4 regions of the Streptomyces sp. NBC_00523 genome follow, and region 4 is predicted to be linked to each of the others. Evidence: riboswitches for the same ligand, from Rfam matches in the RefSeq annotation. Region 4 holds a riboswitch; each other region holds the start of a gene.
The links. A riboswitch is a leader RNA that binds a small molecule or an ion and turns the genes downstream of it on or off. The one in region 4 is predicted to bind cyclic di-AMP.

Region 1 (4,203 bases), 1.1 Mb from region 4:
GGCGCACCGAGCGCACCTCGGTGGCCCGGCGCTCACCGGCCCGCTCCGCGTAGGTGGCGCGACGCAGGTACTGGTCCGGGTCGGAGGAGAGCGCCAGCTGCACGGAGGGGTCGATCCCGCCGGACCGGTACTGCGCGGCGGCGTACGCGCCGAGCACGTCGCGGGCGGTGTTGAGGCGGGCGGTCCTGCGGGCGGCCTCGTCGCGCAGGGCGTCGACCGACTTGGCGGCGGCGGTCGCCTCGGACTTCGCGCCGTTGTACTTCTCGGTGGCGACCTCCGCCTCCCGGTACAGCCGGTCCACCTGGGCCTTGACCTGCTTCGCGGTGGGTGCGGGGTCCGCGTGCGCGGCTCCCGGCAGCACGGCGGCCGTTGCGGCTCCGGCGACGGCGAGGGTCGCCGCGGTGCGGGCCGCGGAGGCGGTGGTGAGGCGCTGCCTGGGTTTGCGATGCGCTGCCACGGGGGCGGGCGTCCTTCCGTGCGACGGCCCGACGGGGTATACCGGCGGGCTTCTCCGGTGGCCGGCGAGGACGGTCCCTGTTCCACGGCCACCGGGAAGGGACGCTAATCCGAGGTCACGGGAAGGTGTCGTTATGACGGTTATTGCCCGCTCTTGGCGTGGCATTGTCGCAGAATGACCGCACATGAAGCCTGAGTGACCGGGAAAAGGGCCACAGAATCAGGCAAAAAGTGCATTCATCATTCAAGCGGCCCGTAGGCCCCACCCTGCCCGGAGCCGTCCGGAGAGAGGGTTCTAGGGTGCGGAACCATGCGCGTACTCATCGATTTCGTCGTCGCCCTGCACATCATCGGCATCGCCGCCCTGCTCGGCGGCTTCCTCGGCCAGATGAAGGCGATGAAGGCCGGCACCGCCCGGTTCGTCCCCGGCATGCTGCACGGCGCGCTGACCATGCTCGTCACCGGCGTCGCCCTCGTCGGCCTGGACCAGGCCGACGACCACCCCGTGAACAACGTCAAGATCGGCGTCAAGCTGCTGTTCCTGGTCGTGATCCTGGGGCTCGTCTACGTCAAGCGGGACGAGGAGAAGGTCGAGAAGGGGGTCTTCGCGGCGGTCGGCGCGCTGACCCTGGCGAACATCTTCATCGCCACGCTCTGGACCTGAGCGGCGGACGCGCCCCGCAAGAGGGGGCCGGCCCGTGCGGACCGGCCCTCTTCCCCGGTCAGGCGGGGCGCACACTCCCGTAGATCGGCATGTAGTAGATCGACTCCTCGCGCACGTTCGCCCCGGGCTTCGGCGCGTGGATCATCATCCCGTCGCCCTTGTAGATCCCGACGTGGCTGATGTCGTCGTAGAAGAACACCAGGTCACCCGGCTGCAGATCCGCCGTGGCGACCCGCGTCCCGACGTTCACCTGGTCCCAGGTGGTGCGCGGGATGTCGACGCCCGCCGCCTTCCAGGCCGCCTGCGTCAGCCCCGAGCAGTCGTACGAGGCGGGGCCGGTCGCCCCCCAGACGTACGGCTTGCCGATCTGGGCGCGGGCGAACGCGAGGACCTTCTCCGCCTTCGTGGAGGCGCTGCTGTCGGAGCCCGTACCGGAGCCGGAGCCGGAGCCCGTCTCCGTACCGCTGCTGCCGCCCGCCTCCTTGGCCTTCTGCTCGGCCTCCTTCTTGGCGGCGGCCTGCTTCTTCGCCAGCTCCGCGGCCTTCCGCTTGGCCTCCGCCTCCTTCTTCCGCTCCAGCTCCGCCAGGCGCGCCTTCTCCTCGGCGGTCAGCTTCGACAGCAGCGTCCGGGCCTCGGTCAGCTTCGTCTGGACGTCCTGCTTGCTGGTGCGCAGCGAGGCCTGCGACTCGGTCAGCGTCTCCAGGCTCTCCACGGCCTCGGCCCGCTGCTTGGACACCTTCGCCTGCTGCGTGCGGAAGTTCGCGACCGCCTGCTGCTGGCGCTCGGCCATGCGGTCCATGAGGTGGGTCTGGTCGAAGAACGACTGCGGGTCGTCGGCCAGGAAGAAGGTCGCGGTCGGCGCGAGGCCGCCGTTGCGGTACTGGGCGGCGGCGTAGTTCCCCAGCGTCCTGCGGGCGTCGTTCACCTTCTCTGTGCGCTTGGCCACGTCGTCCAGGAGCGCGTCGACCTTGGACTTCTGCTGGTCCGTGGCCTCCTTGGCCTGGTTGTACTTCTGGGTCGCGTTGCCGGCCTGCCGGTAGAGGTCGTCGACCTTCTTCTGGACTTCCTCGATGCTCGGCTTCGGCGCGGGCGCGGCCATCGCGCTCTGCGAGGACAGCAGGGTCACCGATGCCAGCGCGGCCGAGGTCAGCCCGACCGCGGGGACGGTGGAACGCACCCGGGGGCGCGGTTTGCGATGCGACGCCAAGGCCGGCATCTCCTTCCGTGGACCGCCTACCGGGTTAGCTGTCGGGTTCGGGCGGAACGGAAGGCTGCCCTACGGTCCGGTGGGGAAGGACCGATTCACCCCGGTGCTGCGTGTGGGTCCCCGGTTCCGGGCGGGCCCGGATTCGGCGTGGCGGCACGCTCGGCGTAGGTCGCCTCTGGGGGTACGGGCCGTCCGAACGTGCACGCTAGCCAACTGACGGGGCCGCTGTGAAGGTTGGTGTGCGATATGCCCGATACATTTCCGTGACCTTTTCGGAGCGGGGCCGGGTGTCAGTGGAGAGCTTTAGACTCGGACAGCGATGAGCAGCCTCTTTGACGACAGTTTCCTGGCCGGCCTCCAGCAGGAGGAGGACGCGGCCCCGCCGCCCCCCGAGGACCCCGCACCCGAAGCGGTGCCGGAGGACCTGTTCGCGGGCGTGTTCGACGGGCCCCCGCCGCCCCGTGACGCGTACTACCGCGACGGCGCACACCGCCCCGTCATCGACCCCGAGGCGCTGCTCGACGGGCTGAACACCGAGCAGCGCGCCGCCGTCGTGCACTCCGGGTCGCCCCTGCTCATCGTCGCCGGCGCCGGTTCCGGCAAGACCAGGGTGCTCACCCACCGCATCGCCCACCTGCTGGCCGAGCGGGGCGTCCACCCCGGCCAGATCCTGGCGATCACCTTCACCAACAAGGCCGCCGGCGAGATGAAGGAGCGCGTCGAGCAGCTGGTCGGGCCCCGGGCCAACGCCATGTGGGTCATGACCTTCCACAGCGCCTGCGTCCGCATCCTGCGCCGCGAGTCCAAGAAGCTGGGCTTCACGTCCTCGTTCTCGATCTACGACGCGGCCGACTCCAAGCGGCTCATGGCCCTGGTCTGCCGCGATCTGGAGCTGGACCCGAAGCGCTACCCGCCGAAGTCCTTCACCGCCAAGGTCTCCAACCTCAAGAACGAGCTCATCGACGAGGAGACCTTCGCCGGGCAGGCCGCCGACGGCTTCGAGAAGACCCTGGCCCAGGCGTACGCGATGTACCAGGCCCGGCTGCGCGAGGCCAACGCGCTGGACTTCGACGACATCATCATGACGACGGTCCACCTGCTCCAGGCCTTCCCCGACGTCGCCGAGCACTACCGCCGCCGCTTCCGGCACGTCCTGGTGGACGAGTACCAGGACACCAACCACGCCCAGTACACGCTGGTGCGCGAGCTGGTCGGCCCGGCCGGTCCGGAGAACGCGCCCGCCGAGCTGTGTGTCGTGGGTGACGCCGACCAGTCGATCTACGCCTTCCGGGGCGCGACCATCCGCAACATCCTCCAGTTCGAGGAGGACTACCCGGACGCGACGACGATCCTCCTGGAGCAGAACTACCGCTCCACCCAGACGATCCTGTCCGCCGCCAACGCGGTCATCGAGCGCAACGAGAGCCGCCGCCCCAAGAACCTCTGGACCAACGCGGGCACCGGCGCCCGCATCACGGGCTACGTCGCGGACACCGAGCACGACGAGGCGCAGTTCGTCGCCGAGGAGATCGACCGCCTCACGGACGCGGGCGACGCGAAGGCCGGCGACGTCGCCGTCTTCTACCGGACGAACGCGCAGTCCCGTGTCTTCGAGGAGATCTTCATCCGCGTCGGCCTGCCCTACAAGGTCGTCGGCGGCGTCCGCTTCTACGAGCGCAAGGAGGTCCGGGACGTCCTGGCCTACCTGCGGGTCCTCGCCAACCCCGAGGACACCGTCCCGCTCCGCCGCATCCTCAACGTGCCCAAGCGCGGCATCGGCGAGCGCGCCGAGGCCATGATCGACGCGCTCTCGCTGCGCGAGAAGATCACCTTCCCGCAGGCGCTGCGCCGCGTGGACGAGGCGTACGGCATGGCC
Region 2 (4,203 bases), 4.8 Mb from region 4:
CGTCCTCGGAGATCGGCCGGCCCTGGGTGGAGACGACGGTCTCGTGGTCGTCGTCCAGCCGGGTGTAGTTGACGAGGCCCTCGGCCATGCCGAAGACCTGCATCAGCCGGCAGCCGAGCGCCGGTTCGAGGCGCCGGGCGGCCGTCTCGCTGTATTTGGCGCCGCCGACGAGGACCAGTTCGAAGCTCGACAGGTCCTGCTCCGCCGAAGCGGCCGCGTCCGTCCACACCAGGGCGAGCGGCGGCACCATGCCGGTCATGGTGACGCGCTCCCGTTCGATGACCGGGAACGCCGTGGCCGGGTCGGGGCGCGGGCACAGGACGACGGTGCCGCCCGCGTACAGCGTGCCGAGCCAGCCGGGCGAGCTCATCGGGAAGTTGTGCGCGGCGGCCAGGATCACGAGGAAGCGGGTGTCCGCGCCGACGCCGCAGATCTCGTTGGAGCCGCGCAGCGAGTAGATGTAGTCGTCGTGCGTACGGGGGATGAGCTTGGGCACCCCCGTGGTGCCGCCGGACAGCTGGAGGAAGGCCAGGTCGTGCGGCTCGGGCCCGTCCTCGGGCTCCCCGGACGCGTCGCACGGCACGTCGGACAGGGCGGTGTGCTCGCCCGGGATCTCCGTCTCGCGGTGGGCGGGCAGCGCGTAGACGGGGAGCGCGCCGATCCGGAGGAGGGCGAAGACGACCTCGGCGAACTCGGCGATGTTGGGCAGCTGGACGACGACCCGGTCGCCCTTGGCTATCCCGCGTGCCCGGAAGCCGGCCGCCAGCCGGGCCGCGCGCTCGTCCAGCTCCCGGTACGCCCAGGCGCGGCGCTCGGGCGCGGGGTCGACCAGCGCGACGCGGTCGCCGTGGGCCTCGGCCCGTTCGCGCAGCATGCTCGTGAAGGTCTCGCCACGCCAGTGGCCGGCCGCGCGGTAGCGGGCGGCGAACTCTGCGGGCCAGGCCGGGGCGTCGTCGTACGGAGAGGCAGTCATCGTTTCAGGTCTCCAGGGGGAGGAGCCGCTTGCGGGGGCGCCGGGCGGACGGGTCAGGCGCGCAGGGTGGCGCCGCCGTCGACGTACAGGTCGTGCAGGGTGATGTGGCGGGCCCGGTCGGACACGAGGAAGGCGACCGCCTCGGCGATGTCGGACGGCTCGGCGATCCGGCCCAGCGGGATGCCCGTGCGGTAGCTCGCCAGGTCCCCGGCGATGACGCGCTGCGCGGCGGGCCCGTCGTCGTGCGCCTCACCGGCCGGCCACATCCCGCGCTGCATGTCGGTGAGCGTGGAGCCGGGCGAGACGGTGTTGCAGCGGACGCCCAGGGGGGCCGGTTCCAGGCCGAGGCACTTGGTGAACATGACGGAGGCGGCCTTGGACGCGGCGTACGCCGCCATGGTCGTACGGGGGATGCCGGCGGCGTTGGCGGGCGACGGCAGTTTGACGACAGGCCCTAGGACGGTGAACAGGGGCGGCAACACTTAGGTAAGCCTAACCATAGAGTGATCACGCGAACGGAGGGCCGGAACCGGTGATTCCGCCCGGTCGCGAGCCACCCTGTGTCCCTTTTGCTCGTGTATGAGCAAAATGCCAATTGCGGGCGTTCGGAGTGGTTTTGATGCGGTCAGATGCGACCAAAACGGGCGAACGCCCCCATTCCGGCTTCAGTGGGCAGCGTCACGTCGGCCGTTTCTGACGCGCAATCCGATCTCCCGGTTCCCAGTCGTGCCAAGAAATTTGACTTCCCCCGGCGCGGGCGATCATGAGCATTTCCTTTGATTGATCTTGCAAAACAATTGTGATCAGCAATTCCGGGCTTGTTCCGGCCGTCGTTTCTCGCTTACGGTCCCGTCATCAATCCGGATGGAACGCCGAATCCTGCCGCCGTCCGGGAACCCGACCACTCACGTACGGCAGGAGCGGGGGACCCAGGTTTGCCGCCGGTCCGGAATCCGGAGCGGCTAGGGGTGAAGTCGCCATGCGCGACCGGACATCTCCAGTCCGAACCCGACAGCTCACCTCGTAGGCGACGGAGAGGAAATACCCCATGCCCATCCCGGGTAAGCACCGTCGTGCCAAGTCCGCGTCCCTGACCCGCGGTTTCATCGCCGTCAGCGCGGGCGGAGCCGTTCTCGCACTCCCCCTGATCACGGCCGGATCGGCTTCCGCCGCCCCCGCCAAGACCGTCGTCGCCGAAAAGGCCGCGGCCCCGACTTCCGTCGCCGGCAAGGAAATTGCCGCGCGCAAGGCCGCGCCCACCACCTATTCCGTGGTGTCCGGCGATTCGCTTTACAAGATCGCCCAGGGCCATTCCCTCAGCGGTGGCTGGGAGCGGCTCTACAAGGACAACCGCGGTGCGGTCGGCGGCAACCCCGACCTCATTCACCCGGGCCTGAAGCTCACCATCGGCGCCAAGTCCGAGGCCGCTGCCCCGAAGGCCGCCGAGAAGAGCGCATTCAAGGCGGAGAGCGCCGAGAAGAACGGCGACACGGCCCCCCGGACCGAGAGCGCCGACCGCGCCGACCGTTCCGAGCGCACCGCCGTCCCGGTCGCCGCCGAGAAGCCCGCCGAGACCCAGGCGGCCGTCGCGTACACCGACGACCTCGACGGCTGGATCAAGGAATCCCTCGCCATCATGGGGCAGCAGGGCATCCCCGGCAGCTACGACGGCATCTACCGCAACATCATGCGGGAGTCCTCGGGCAACCCGATGGCGATCAACAACTGGGACATCAACGCCGTCAACGGCACCCCCTCCAAGGGCCTGCTCCAGGTGATCCAGCCCACCTTCGACGCCTACCACGTGCCCGGTACGTCGACGGACATCTACGACCCGGTCGCCAACATCACGGCCGCGTGCAACTACGCCGCCGCCACGTACGGCTCGATGGACAACGTCTTCGGCGCGTACTGACCGAAACCGGCCCCGCGCTCGGGGCAGGGCCGTGAACAGGGGCGGGAAGAAGCGGAAGCGCTTCTTCCCGCCCCTTTCGCATGCCGTCACGCTCTTGTCGCGGAAAAGCCGTACAACCCTTGTGGCACAAGCGGTGTCGAACACGGCGTCCGGGAAGACAGCGGGCTCTTCCCGGCACCCCCCGGAGTCGCCCGGCCATCCTTGATCCAAGGAGCCACCTGTGCGTACGTACCGTTCGGCCGCCGTTCTCGCGGCCTCGATCCTCCTGCTGACGGGCGCGGCCATCGCCGCGCCCTCCGCCTACGCCGGTCCGTCCGCGCCCGGCGCCGTCCAGGCGAAGGACCGCAACACCGACTTCAACGGCGACGGCTACGAGGACGTGCTCATCGGCGCCTCGGGCGCCACGATCGACAGCAAGCCCGGCGCCGGCTTCGTCACCGTCCAGTACGGCTCCCGCAGCGGCCTCGGCACCAGCCCGTCCGCCGTCTTCAGCCAGAACACCGCCGGGGTGCGCGGCGCCGCCGAGGCGGGCGACGCCTTCGGCCAGTCCGTGGCCACCGGCGACCTGAACGGCGACGGCTACGACGACGCGATCATCGGCGTCCCGGGCGAGGACATCGAGCCCTTGGCGGACGCGGGCGGCGCCGTCGTGCTCTGGGGGTCCCCGCAGGGCCTCACCGGCACGGACAGCGACTGGCTCCAGGCCGGCGAGCCCACCGCCTGGGCGCGATTCGGCAGCGCCCTCGCGGCCGCCCACTTCAGCCCCGACGTCCCCGGCGACGAGCTGGCCGTGACCGACCTGTTCGACCTCATGCTCTTCCGCTACGAACCCGCCCTGCTGAAGAAGGACGCCGACGCCGCGCCCCTCGCCCCCGCCCAGCGCGAGAACGTGATCCCGGCCGAACCCGGACACGAGATCGACCCGAAGTCGCTGACCACGGGCGACTACGACGGCAACGGCCTCGCCGACCTCGTCGTCTCCGGGACGGCCGCCGGCCCGAACCACGGAGAGGGCTGGTCCGCCTACTTCTCCGGCCAGGTCCAGGGGCTCCGCTTCGAGCGCTCCCTGCGCGGCGGCCCCGCCGTCGCCTCCGGTGACATCAACAACGACGGCTACGACGACCTCGTCACGGGGACGCCGCGCCGCCCAGACGCCACCAGCGGGGGCTCCCCGGACGGCGGCGTGGTCGGCGTCTACTACGGCAGCGCCGGTGACGGCCCGGTCGTCGGCGCCGCCGGGCCCGGCACCGAGCCCGTCTGGTGGACGCAGGACTCCCCGGGCGTCCCCGGGGTCTCCGAAGAGGGCGACCGCTGG
Region 3 (4,203 bases), 2.7 Mb from region 4:
TCGACTTGTGACTCACGTTCGAGTTTCGCTAGGTTCACCGTTCGACTCACCAGTCGCTTGTCAGTCACACGGAAGGCATCTCCCATGGGCTCCGCGAACGGCAGACACCGCCGCCCTCGTCAGGCACCCGCCATCGTGGTCGCCGCAGGCGTCACCGGCTCGGCCATCGCCATCCCGCTGCTCGGCGCGGCAAGCGCACACGCCGCGGACACCGCGACCTGGGACCGGGTGGCCGACTGCGAGAGCGGCGGCATGTGGAGCGCCGACCTCGGCAACGGCTCCTACGGCGGTCTCCAGTTCACGCCGGAGCTGTGGAAGGCGTACGGCGGTGAGTCGTACGCCGAGCGCGCCGACCTCGCCAGCCGCTCGCAGCAGATTGCGGTGGCCGAGCGGGTCCTGGCCGCCAAGGGCCCCAAGGCGTGGCCGAGCTGCGCGGTGATCTCCGGGCTCACCAAGGCCGCGGGCAAGGCGGACGTGGACCCGGGCGACAAGGGCGAGGAGGACCCCGCCCGGGGCGCCGACTCGGGCCTCGACGCCGGTCTCGGCACCGACCCGGTGGACGACGCCTCCTCGGGCTCGTCGGCCACCGCCTCGGACGAGGCGTCCGACGCGGCCACCACGGGCAAGGAGGCCGGCAAGAGCTCCGGCAAGCACGCGGGCAGGAGCGCCGAGGAGAAGGCGGACGCCTCCGCCTCCCCGTCGGGCGACGCTTCGGCCGACCCGTCCGCCGACCCCTCCGGCACCCCGTCCGCCTCGGACGACCCGTCCACCACGCCCTCGGGCGACCCCTCCGCGGACCCCTCGGCCGGCGCGACGGACGACGCGCGGGCGAAGGGCGGCAAGCACCGGGGCGCCCCGGCCGCCGACGACGCCACCGGGACGGCCGACGGGCGCGACACGGGCCGCCACGCCTCGCGGGGCGACGGCGACGCGCGCGACAGTGCCACGGGGCCGGCTGGCGGCACGTACACCGTGCGGCCGGGCGACAACCTCTGGGCGATCGCCGACGCGCAGGACCTGCCCGGCGGCTGGCCCGAGCTGTACGAGGCGAACAGGGCCGAGGTGGGCTCCGACCCGGACCTCATCCTGCCCGGCCAGAACCTCGATCTGGGCCTGGGTGACCTGGCCCCGGACCAGGTCGCCGAGAGCGCCGGATGAGCCGTTAGAGCCCCCTGCGCTTTGGGTGGTTTAAGAGGCCCATGTCCCACTTTTGACCGAGTGAGACATGGGTCTCTTTGCGTGAACTCACGCCCCTTGTCCGGGAGGTCCCGCCGCATCCGTTCCGACCTGCACAAATGAGGGTTCATCGGATGCTCTTACGGGATGATTATCCGGTATGTCCTTCTTTGAATATGACCGGTGGGTGTGATTACGGTCAGAACCGCTCGCACCGCGGGCCCCGTCGACCGTCACGCCGAATCCTGCCGTCGGTCGGAGGGAACAGACGCGAAAGCGCCGTAGGCAGGAGCGGGGGACCCAGGTAGGCGCTGGGCCCGGTCGTCGGGAGACGGGCGGGGCCGGCTAGGGGTGAAGTCGCGCCAGGAGCGCGGCCGGGCAACTCACTTGGCCCGAACCCGACAGCTCACCTCGCAGGCGTCGGTGAGGAGAAGACTCGATGCTGCTCAACCGCAAGGGCAACAAGCACCGCCGCCCCTCCAAGGCCGTCCGTGTCGCGACGCTCGCCGGTGTCGCCGGTGCCGCCGTCGCCGTGCCGCTGATGGGCGCGACCAACGCCTCCGCCGCCTCCGTCGCCACGTGGGACGCCGTCGCCCAGTGCGAGTCCGGCGGCAACTGGTCGATCAACACCGGCAACGGCTACTACGGCGGCCTGCAGTTCTCCCAGTCCAGCTGGGCCGCCGCCGGCGGTACGCAGTACGCGCCCCGCGCCGACCTGGCCACCAAGGCCCAGCAGATCGCCACCGCCGAGAAGCTCCTCGACCTGCAGGGCCCGGGCGCCTGGTCCTGCGCCGGTGCCGGCAACCTGACCAACGACGGTGTCGACCCGGGCGTCGACACCGGCTCCGGTGCCGCGAAGCAGGAGGCCCCCAAGCAGGAGGCCGCCCCGAAGAAGGCCGAGCGCACGGAGGCCCCGGCCACCAACCGCTCCGACCGCTCGGACGCCCCGAAGGCCGCGAAGAAGACGGTCACCACCCCCACCGGCAAGAAGGTCGCCAAGGGTGACGGCGAGTACAAGGTCGTCTCCGGTGACACGCTGAGCAAGATCGCCGCCGAGCACCACGTCAAGGGCGGCTGGGAGCGGCTGTTCAAGCTGAACAAGGACATCGTCCAGGACGCCGACCTGATCTACCCGGGTCAGCAGCTCCACCTGACGAAGTAACGAAGCAACCGCGATCCCTCCTCGCTGATCGCTCAGGCCGCCCCGGCCCGGCACGCACTCTCCCCCCGTGTGTTGCCGGGCCGGGGCACGCCGCATTGAGGCCGCCGGGCACCCGTGAGCGTTCAACTGTTGTAGTTACCAGTCAGTAGTTATCCGGCCTTTCGCTCCGGTATGCCCGCCCTTGGGTCCTTTTTCGTCCCAGGGGACGGGCGGTCGGCCGACGCCGACGGCCGGGCCGGTTAGGCTCTTGTCGCAAGGCCAAAGTGACCCTGCACAATCAGCGTCATATCCCAGAAGGAGATGCCTCGTGCCGTCCATCGACGTCGTCGTAGCCCGGGAAATCCTCGACTCCCGGGGCAACCCCACGGTCGAGGTCGAGGTCGGCCTCGACGACGGCAGCACCGGTCGTGCTGCTGTTCCGTCCGGCGCCTCCACCGGCGCGTTCGAGGCCATTGAGCTTCGCGACGGCGACCCCAACCGCTACCAGGGCAAGGGCGTCGAGAAGGCCGTCCTCGCCGTGATCGAGCAGATCGGCCCGGAGCTCGTCGGCTACGACGCCACCGAGCAGCGCCTCATCGACCAGGCGATGTTCGACCTGGACGCCACGGAGAACAAGGGCTCGCTCGGCGCCAACGCCATCCTCGGCGTCTCCCTCGCCGTCGCCCACGCCGCCTCCGAGGCCAGCGACCTCCCGCTGTTCCGCTACCTCGGCGGCCCGAACGCGCACCTGCTGCCCGTTCCGATGATGAACATCCTGAACGGCGGCTCGCACGCCGACTCCAACGTGGACATCCAGGAGTTCATGATCGCGCCGATCGGCGCCGAGTCGTTCTCCGAGGCCCTGCGCTGGGGCGCCGAGGTCTACCACACGCTGAAGAAGGTCCTGAAGACCAAGGGCCTGTCCACCGGCCTCGGCGACGAGGGCGGCTTCGCGCCGAACCTGGAGTCCAACCGCGCCGCCCTCGACCTCATCATCGAGGCCATCAAGGAGGCCGGTTACGCCCCGGGCAAGGACATCGCGCTCGCGCTCGACGTCGCCGCGTCCGAGTTCTACAAGGACGGCTCGTACGAGTTCGAGGGCAAGTCCCGCTCGGCCGCCGAGATGACCGAGTACTACGAGGAGCTCGTCTCCGCGTACCCGCTGGTCTCCATCGAGGACCCGCTGTACGAGGACGACTGGGCGGGCTGGAAGGTCATCACCGACAAGCTGGGCGCCAAGGTCCAGATCGTCGGCGACGACCTCTTCGTCACCAACCCGGAGCGCCTGGCCCGCGGCATCGAGGAGGGCTCCGCCAACGCCCTGCTCGTCAAGGTCAACCAGATCGGTTCGCTGACCGAGACCCTGGACGCCGTCGAGCTGGCCCAGCGCAACGGCTTCAAGTGCATGATGTCGCACCGCTCCGGCGAGACCGAGGACGTCACCATCGCCGACCTCGCCGTCGCCGTGAACTGCGGTCAGATCAAGACCGGCGCCCCGGCCCGCTCGGACCGCGTCGCCAAGTACAACCAGCTGCTGCGCATCGAGGAGATCCTCGACGACGCCGCGGTGTACGCGGGCCGCTCGGCGTTCCCGCGCTTCAAGGGCTGACGCCCCTCGCGGGTACCCCCCGCCTCCGTCCGTCCCCGCGCCCGGTCACGTACCGTGTGCGGGGACGGACGTCGTAATGGGGAGGCGGGAACATGGCCGTGAAGGACAGGGACCGGTTCTCCACCGCGACCCGGCTGCGGCTGCTCGGTGAGCAGACCGCCGCCCGCGTCTACCGGTCCCAGAACCGGCGCCAGGCCCGCCGCTCCCGGCTCACCGGCCGGGCCGCCTTCCTGGCCCTGGTCGTCTGCTCCCTGGTCGTCGCCCTCGCGTATCCGAT
Region 4 (4,203 bases):
GCGGAGAGCCGGGGGTAGGGCGCGAAGAAGCGGTAGTACTTCGACTCGTCGGAAACCTGCTCGTAGAAGCTGACCAGGCGCTCGGCGTCATCCGTGGTGATCGGCCTGATCCGCGCGGTGCCGCCGTCGCGGAGCACCACGTCCGCCTCCCAGTGATCGGGGTAGGCGTGATGCGGACTCTGCTCCGGAGAGGGCTGCATGAGGAAAGCCTACGGCTGTCGCACGGGTCGCGGGGGTGCCGGGGCCGGGGCACTCTGAGGTCTCCGGACGACCGCGGGCGCGGCGCGCGGGAGGGCCCGCGGGTCTGCCCGGAGCATCGCGCACCACATGAGACACTGGTCTAGACAACCGTTGATTCTTGAAGGGCAGAACCATGGCTGAGCGCCGCGTAAACGTCGGTTGGGCCGAGGGCCTGCACGCCCGCCCCGCTTCCATCTTCGTCCGTGCCGCCACGGCCTCCGGCGTCCCCGTCACCATCGCCAAGGCGGACGGCAACCCGGTGAACGCGGCCTCCATGCTCGCGGTGCTCGGTCTCGGCGCCCAGGGCGGCGAGGAGATCGTGCTCGCGTCCGACGCGGACAACGCCGAGGCCGCCCTGGACCGCCTGGCGAAGCTGGTCGCCGAGGGTCTCGAGGAGCTTCCGGAGACCGTCTGAGCCCGAGCGGCCGACACCGCCGGAATTCTCACGGGAAAGCCGCGGCCCCCTGCATGGGGCGCCGCGGCTTTTGCGTGCGCGGGCCGCAGCCATACGACGCGGACCGAATAAGCGGGCGGTTGGGCGGGCCGCGCCTTTTCCGCTTTTTTTACACGCGCCTTTCTTTATTTGTACGCGCCCTTTGTTAATTCCGGCCACTCGCGGTGTTTACGGCACGTTGCGAAGCCCTCACACGGCCGGCCCGGGGCACGGTGGCGGGGCGGGCGGCGCGGCGGAGCCGGTGCGCGGCGCCGTGGCGTTCGGCGAGCTGCACGGCCAGGGCCCGCGCCCGCTCCGCGTCCCCGCGCGCCACGGCGTCCACGAGGGCCCCGTGCTCGGCCCAGGCTTCGGCCGGGCGGGCCGGCTGCTCGACCGCGTACATCCAGGCGATCTTGTGGCGGAGCTGGGTGAGCAGGGCGATGAGGCCGGGGCTGCCGGACGCCTGGGCCAGCGTCTCGTGGAACCAGCCGGCCAGGGAGCGCAGATCCTCGCCCTCACCCCGGCGGGCCCGCTCCTGGCCGAGCCTGACCAGGCCGCGCAACACCTTGAGGTGGGCGTCCGTCCGGCGCTGGGCCGCGCGGGCCGCGCTCAGCGGTTCCAGCAGCATGCGGACCTCCAGGAGGTCGGCGGCCTCCTGCTCCGTGGGCTCGGCGACGCAGGCTCCGGCGTGTCTCCGGGTCACGACGAAGCCCTCCGACTCCAGGGTGCGCAGCGCTTCCCGTACCGGGACGCGGGAAACCCCGTAACGCCGTGCGAGCACCTCCTCGGTGAGCCGGCTGCCGCGTTCGAAGACACCGGAGACGATGTCGTCACGGATTGCCGTGCATACCGAATGCGCCGGAACACGCATGTCCGAACCTCCGCCTCAATCCCCGCGAACAGCGGCCGATCGACACCTCTGGCGTGACTCTATTGCAATGCGCTCGCATTTCCGATGCCGGGCGGGAATTCATGAATATCTTTTGGTCGCGGCCGGGTGGCGGAAGGTGCGCGGGGAGGCGTGGGAACGGCGAAGGCCCCGGCGGGATGCCGGGGCCTTCGGTGTGGAGCCGGTGACCGGTCAGACGCTGACGCCGTGGGCGCGCAGATAGGCGACCGGGTCCATGTCGGAGCCGTAGGAGGGCGTGGTGCGGGCCTCGAAGTGGAGGTGCGGACCGGTGGAGTTGCCGGTCGAGCCGGAGAGCCCGATCTGCTGACCGGCCGCCACGCTCTGGCCCACGGAGACGCCGATCGAGGAGAGGTGGCCGTACTGGGTGTACGTGCCGTCCGCCATCCGGAGCACGATGTTGTTGCCGTACGCCCCGCCCCAGCCGGCCTCCACGACCGTGCCGGCGCCGACGGCGACGACGGAGCTGCCGGACGCGGCGTGGAAGTCGATGCCGGAGTGGCTGCCGGAGGACCAGAGCGAGCCGCTGGACTTGTAGCCGGTGGTCACGTAGGAGCCGGCGACGGGCAGCTGGTAGGACGAGCCCAGCGCGGTGCGTGCGGTGGAGCGGCCGGCGCGGGCGGACGCCTCGCGGGCGGCCTTGGCCTTCGCCTTGGCCGCTTCCTTGGCCTTGGCGGCCTTCTCGGCGGCCTTCTTCTTCGCGGCCTCGGCCTTCTTCTTGGCCGCTTCCTTCGCCTTGGCCGCCGCCTTCTTCTCGGCGGCCTCGGCCTGGTGCTGCTGCGCCGTGGCCTGGGCGTCGATGCGGTCGGCGAGGGTGTTCTCGATGGCGAGGAGCTGGGAGAGGCCGGTCTCGGTGGCGGCGGGGGCCGTCCCGGTGTCGGCGGCGAGGGCCGGGGAGGCCAGGGAGCCGATGACACCGCCGGCGGCGAGCGTCGCGACGCCGACGGCCTTGGCGCCGACGCGCGTCAGGCGGCTCGGGGCACGGTGCTTCCCGGTGGCACGGGTGAACGCCATGGGGTGGCTGGTCCTTTCCTTCCTTCTCGCCTACCGGGTTAGCTGACGGGTTCGGAGCAGGAAGGTCTCCTACGGACGCCTCGCTCCGGACGGAGCGCGGGCATCCGATTCACCCCAGGGACGGTGGGTCCCCGGCTCCCCAGGCTCGCGCCTGACGGGGACTCGGCGATGGCTGCCCGGTACATCACGGATGCGCGTACGAGTGGCGGACAGCGGACCCGACGCTAAGCGGACGGACTTCAGGCCACCAAACGGACACGGGGTTTTGTAGCCCATCCCACAGGGCGAACTAATCTCTTTATGCACAAAAGGCACGGAAGGGACAAAAGGGGCCGCGCATGCGGGGAGGGTTCGGCGCGACCGCGCGCCGAACCCTCCCCGTTGCCCGTCGAGCGGGCCGAGCTGCGGATCAGCCGGTGACGACCGACACCTCTCCGATGCCGAGTGCCCTGACCGGCTCCTCGATGCGCGAGGCGTCCCCGACCAGGACCGTGACCAGCCGGTCCACCGGGAAGGCGCTGACCACAGCCGCGGTCGCCTCGACGGTGCCGGTCTCGGCGAGACGGGCGTACAGCGTCGCCTGGTAGTCGTCCGGGAGGTGCTGTTCGACCTGGTCGGCGAGGGTGCTCGCGACGGAGGCCGCCGTCTCGAACTTCAGGGGCGCGACGCCCACGAGGTTCTGCACGGCCGTCTCGCGCTCGGCGTCCGTCAGGCCCTCGGCGGCCAGCGTCCGCAGGACCTTCCACAGGTCGTCCAGCGCCGGTCCGGTGGACTCGGTGTCCACGGAACCGCTGATGGCGAGCATCGAGGCGCCCGTCGCACCCGAGACGGAGTCGGCTGCGCCGGAGCGGAGCACCTGGGCGAAGGCCCGCACGCCGTAGGTGTAGCCCTTCTCCTCGCGCAGCACCCGGTCGAGCCGGGAGGTCAGCGTGCCGCCCAGGCAGTAGGTGCCGAGCACCTGGGCGGGCCACACGCTGTCGTGGCGGTCGGCGCCGATGCGGCCGATCAACAGCTGGGTCTGCACCGCGCCGGGGCGGTCCACGATGATCACCCGGCCGGTGTCGTCGGCCGTGATCGGCGGGACGGGGCGGGGCTCGGCGGTGTTCCCCGACCAGTCGCCGAGGGTCTCGGCGAGCAGCGCGTCCAGGTCGATGCCGGTGAGGTCGCCGACGACCACGGCGGTCGCGGTGGACGGGCGGATGTGCGCGTCGTAGAAGGCGCGCACGGCCGCGGCGTCGATCCGCTCGATGGTCTCCTCGGTGCCCAGGCGCGGGCGCGACATGCGGGCCGTGGCCGGGAAGAGCTCCTTGGAGAGCTGCTTGGCCGCGCGGCGGGCCGGGTTGGCCTGCTCGTGCGGGATCTCGTCCAGCCGGTTGCTCACCAGCCGCTCGATCTCGCTGTCGGCGAAGGCCGGCGCCCGCAGCGCCTCGGCGACCAGGCCGAGTGCCTTGGCCAGGCGGGAGGCCGGGACCTCCAGGGAGACCCGGACGCCCGGGTGGTCGGCGTGGGCGTCGAAGGTGGCGCCGCACCGCTCCAGCTCGGCGGCGAACTCCTCGGCGCTCTGCTTGTCGGTGCCCTCGGACAGGGCGCGCGACATGATCGTGGCCAC

Region 1: it holds a riboswitch for cyclic di-AMP, as region 4 does, so the genes downstream of both, OHS17_RS20700 (C40 family peptidase) here and OHS17_RS25585 (M23 family metallopeptidase) in region 4, are expected to answer to the same signal.
Region 2: it holds a riboswitch for cyclic di-AMP, as region 4 does, so the genes downstream of both, OHS17_RS03905 (transglycosylase SLT domain-containing protein) here and OHS17_RS25585 (M23 family metallopeptidase) in region 4, are expected to answer to the same signal.
Region 3: it holds a riboswitch for cyclic di-AMP, as region 4 does, so the genes downstream of both, OHS17_RS13115 (LysM peptidoglycan-binding domain-containing protein) here and OHS17_RS25585 (M23 family metallopeptidase) in region 4, are expected to answer to the same signal.

What each region holds. Positions count from the first base shown of each region.
Region 1 covers NZ_CP107836.1:4,515,558-4,519,760, forward strand. Annotated here, with positions in the region: gene OHS17_RS20690 (C40 family peptidase) at 1-457, opposite strand, end outside; gene OHS17_RS20695 (hypothetical protein) at 767-1,120, shown strand; gene OHS17_RS20700 (C40 family peptidase) at 1,179-2,336, opposite strand; cyclic di-AMP (ydaO/yuaA leader) riboswitch at 2,335-2,485, opposite strand; gene pcrA (DNA helicase PcrA) at 2,647-4,203, shown strand, end outside.
Region 2 covers NZ_CP107836.1:847,745-851,947, reverse strand. Annotated here, with positions in the region: gene OHS17_RS03915 ((2,3-dihydroxybenzoyl)adenylate synthase) at 1-973, opposite strand, end outside; partial or broken gene OHS17_RS03910 (SDR family oxidoreductase) at 1,027-1,398, opposite strand; cyclic di-AMP (ydaO/yuaA leader) riboswitch at 1,834-2,018, shown strand; gene OHS17_RS03905 (transglycosylase SLT domain-containing protein) at 2,022-2,888, shown strand; gene OHS17_RS03900 (FG-GAP repeat protein) at 3,109-4,203, shown strand, end outside.
Region 3 covers NZ_CP107836.1:2,929,301-2,933,503, reverse strand. Annotated here, with positions in the region: gene OHS17_RS13120 (transglycosylase family protein) at 85-1,158, shown strand; cyclic di-AMP (ydaO/yuaA leader) riboswitch at 1,444-1,611, shown strand; gene OHS17_RS13115 (LysM peptidoglycan-binding domain-containing protein) at 1,616-2,338, shown strand; gene eno (phosphopyruvate hydratase) at 2,646-3,926, shown strand; gene OHS17_RS13105 (FtsB family cell division protein) at 4,019-4,203, shown strand, end outside.
Region 4 covers NZ_CP107836.1:5,624,671-5,628,873, reverse strand. Annotated here, with positions in the region: gene OHS17_RS25600 (bifunctional acetate--CoA ligase family protein/GNAT family N-acetyltransferase) at 1-200, opposite strand, end outside; gene OHS17_RS25595 (HPr family phosphocarrier protein) at 374-655, shown strand; gene OHS17_RS25590 (GntR family transcriptional regulator) at 840-1,544, opposite strand; gene OHS17_RS25585 (M23 family metallopeptidase) at 1,755-2,594, opposite strand; cyclic di-AMP (ydaO/yuaA leader) riboswitch at 2,608-2,772, opposite strand; gene OHS17_RS25580 (M16 family metallopeptidase) at 3,004-4,203, opposite strand, start outside.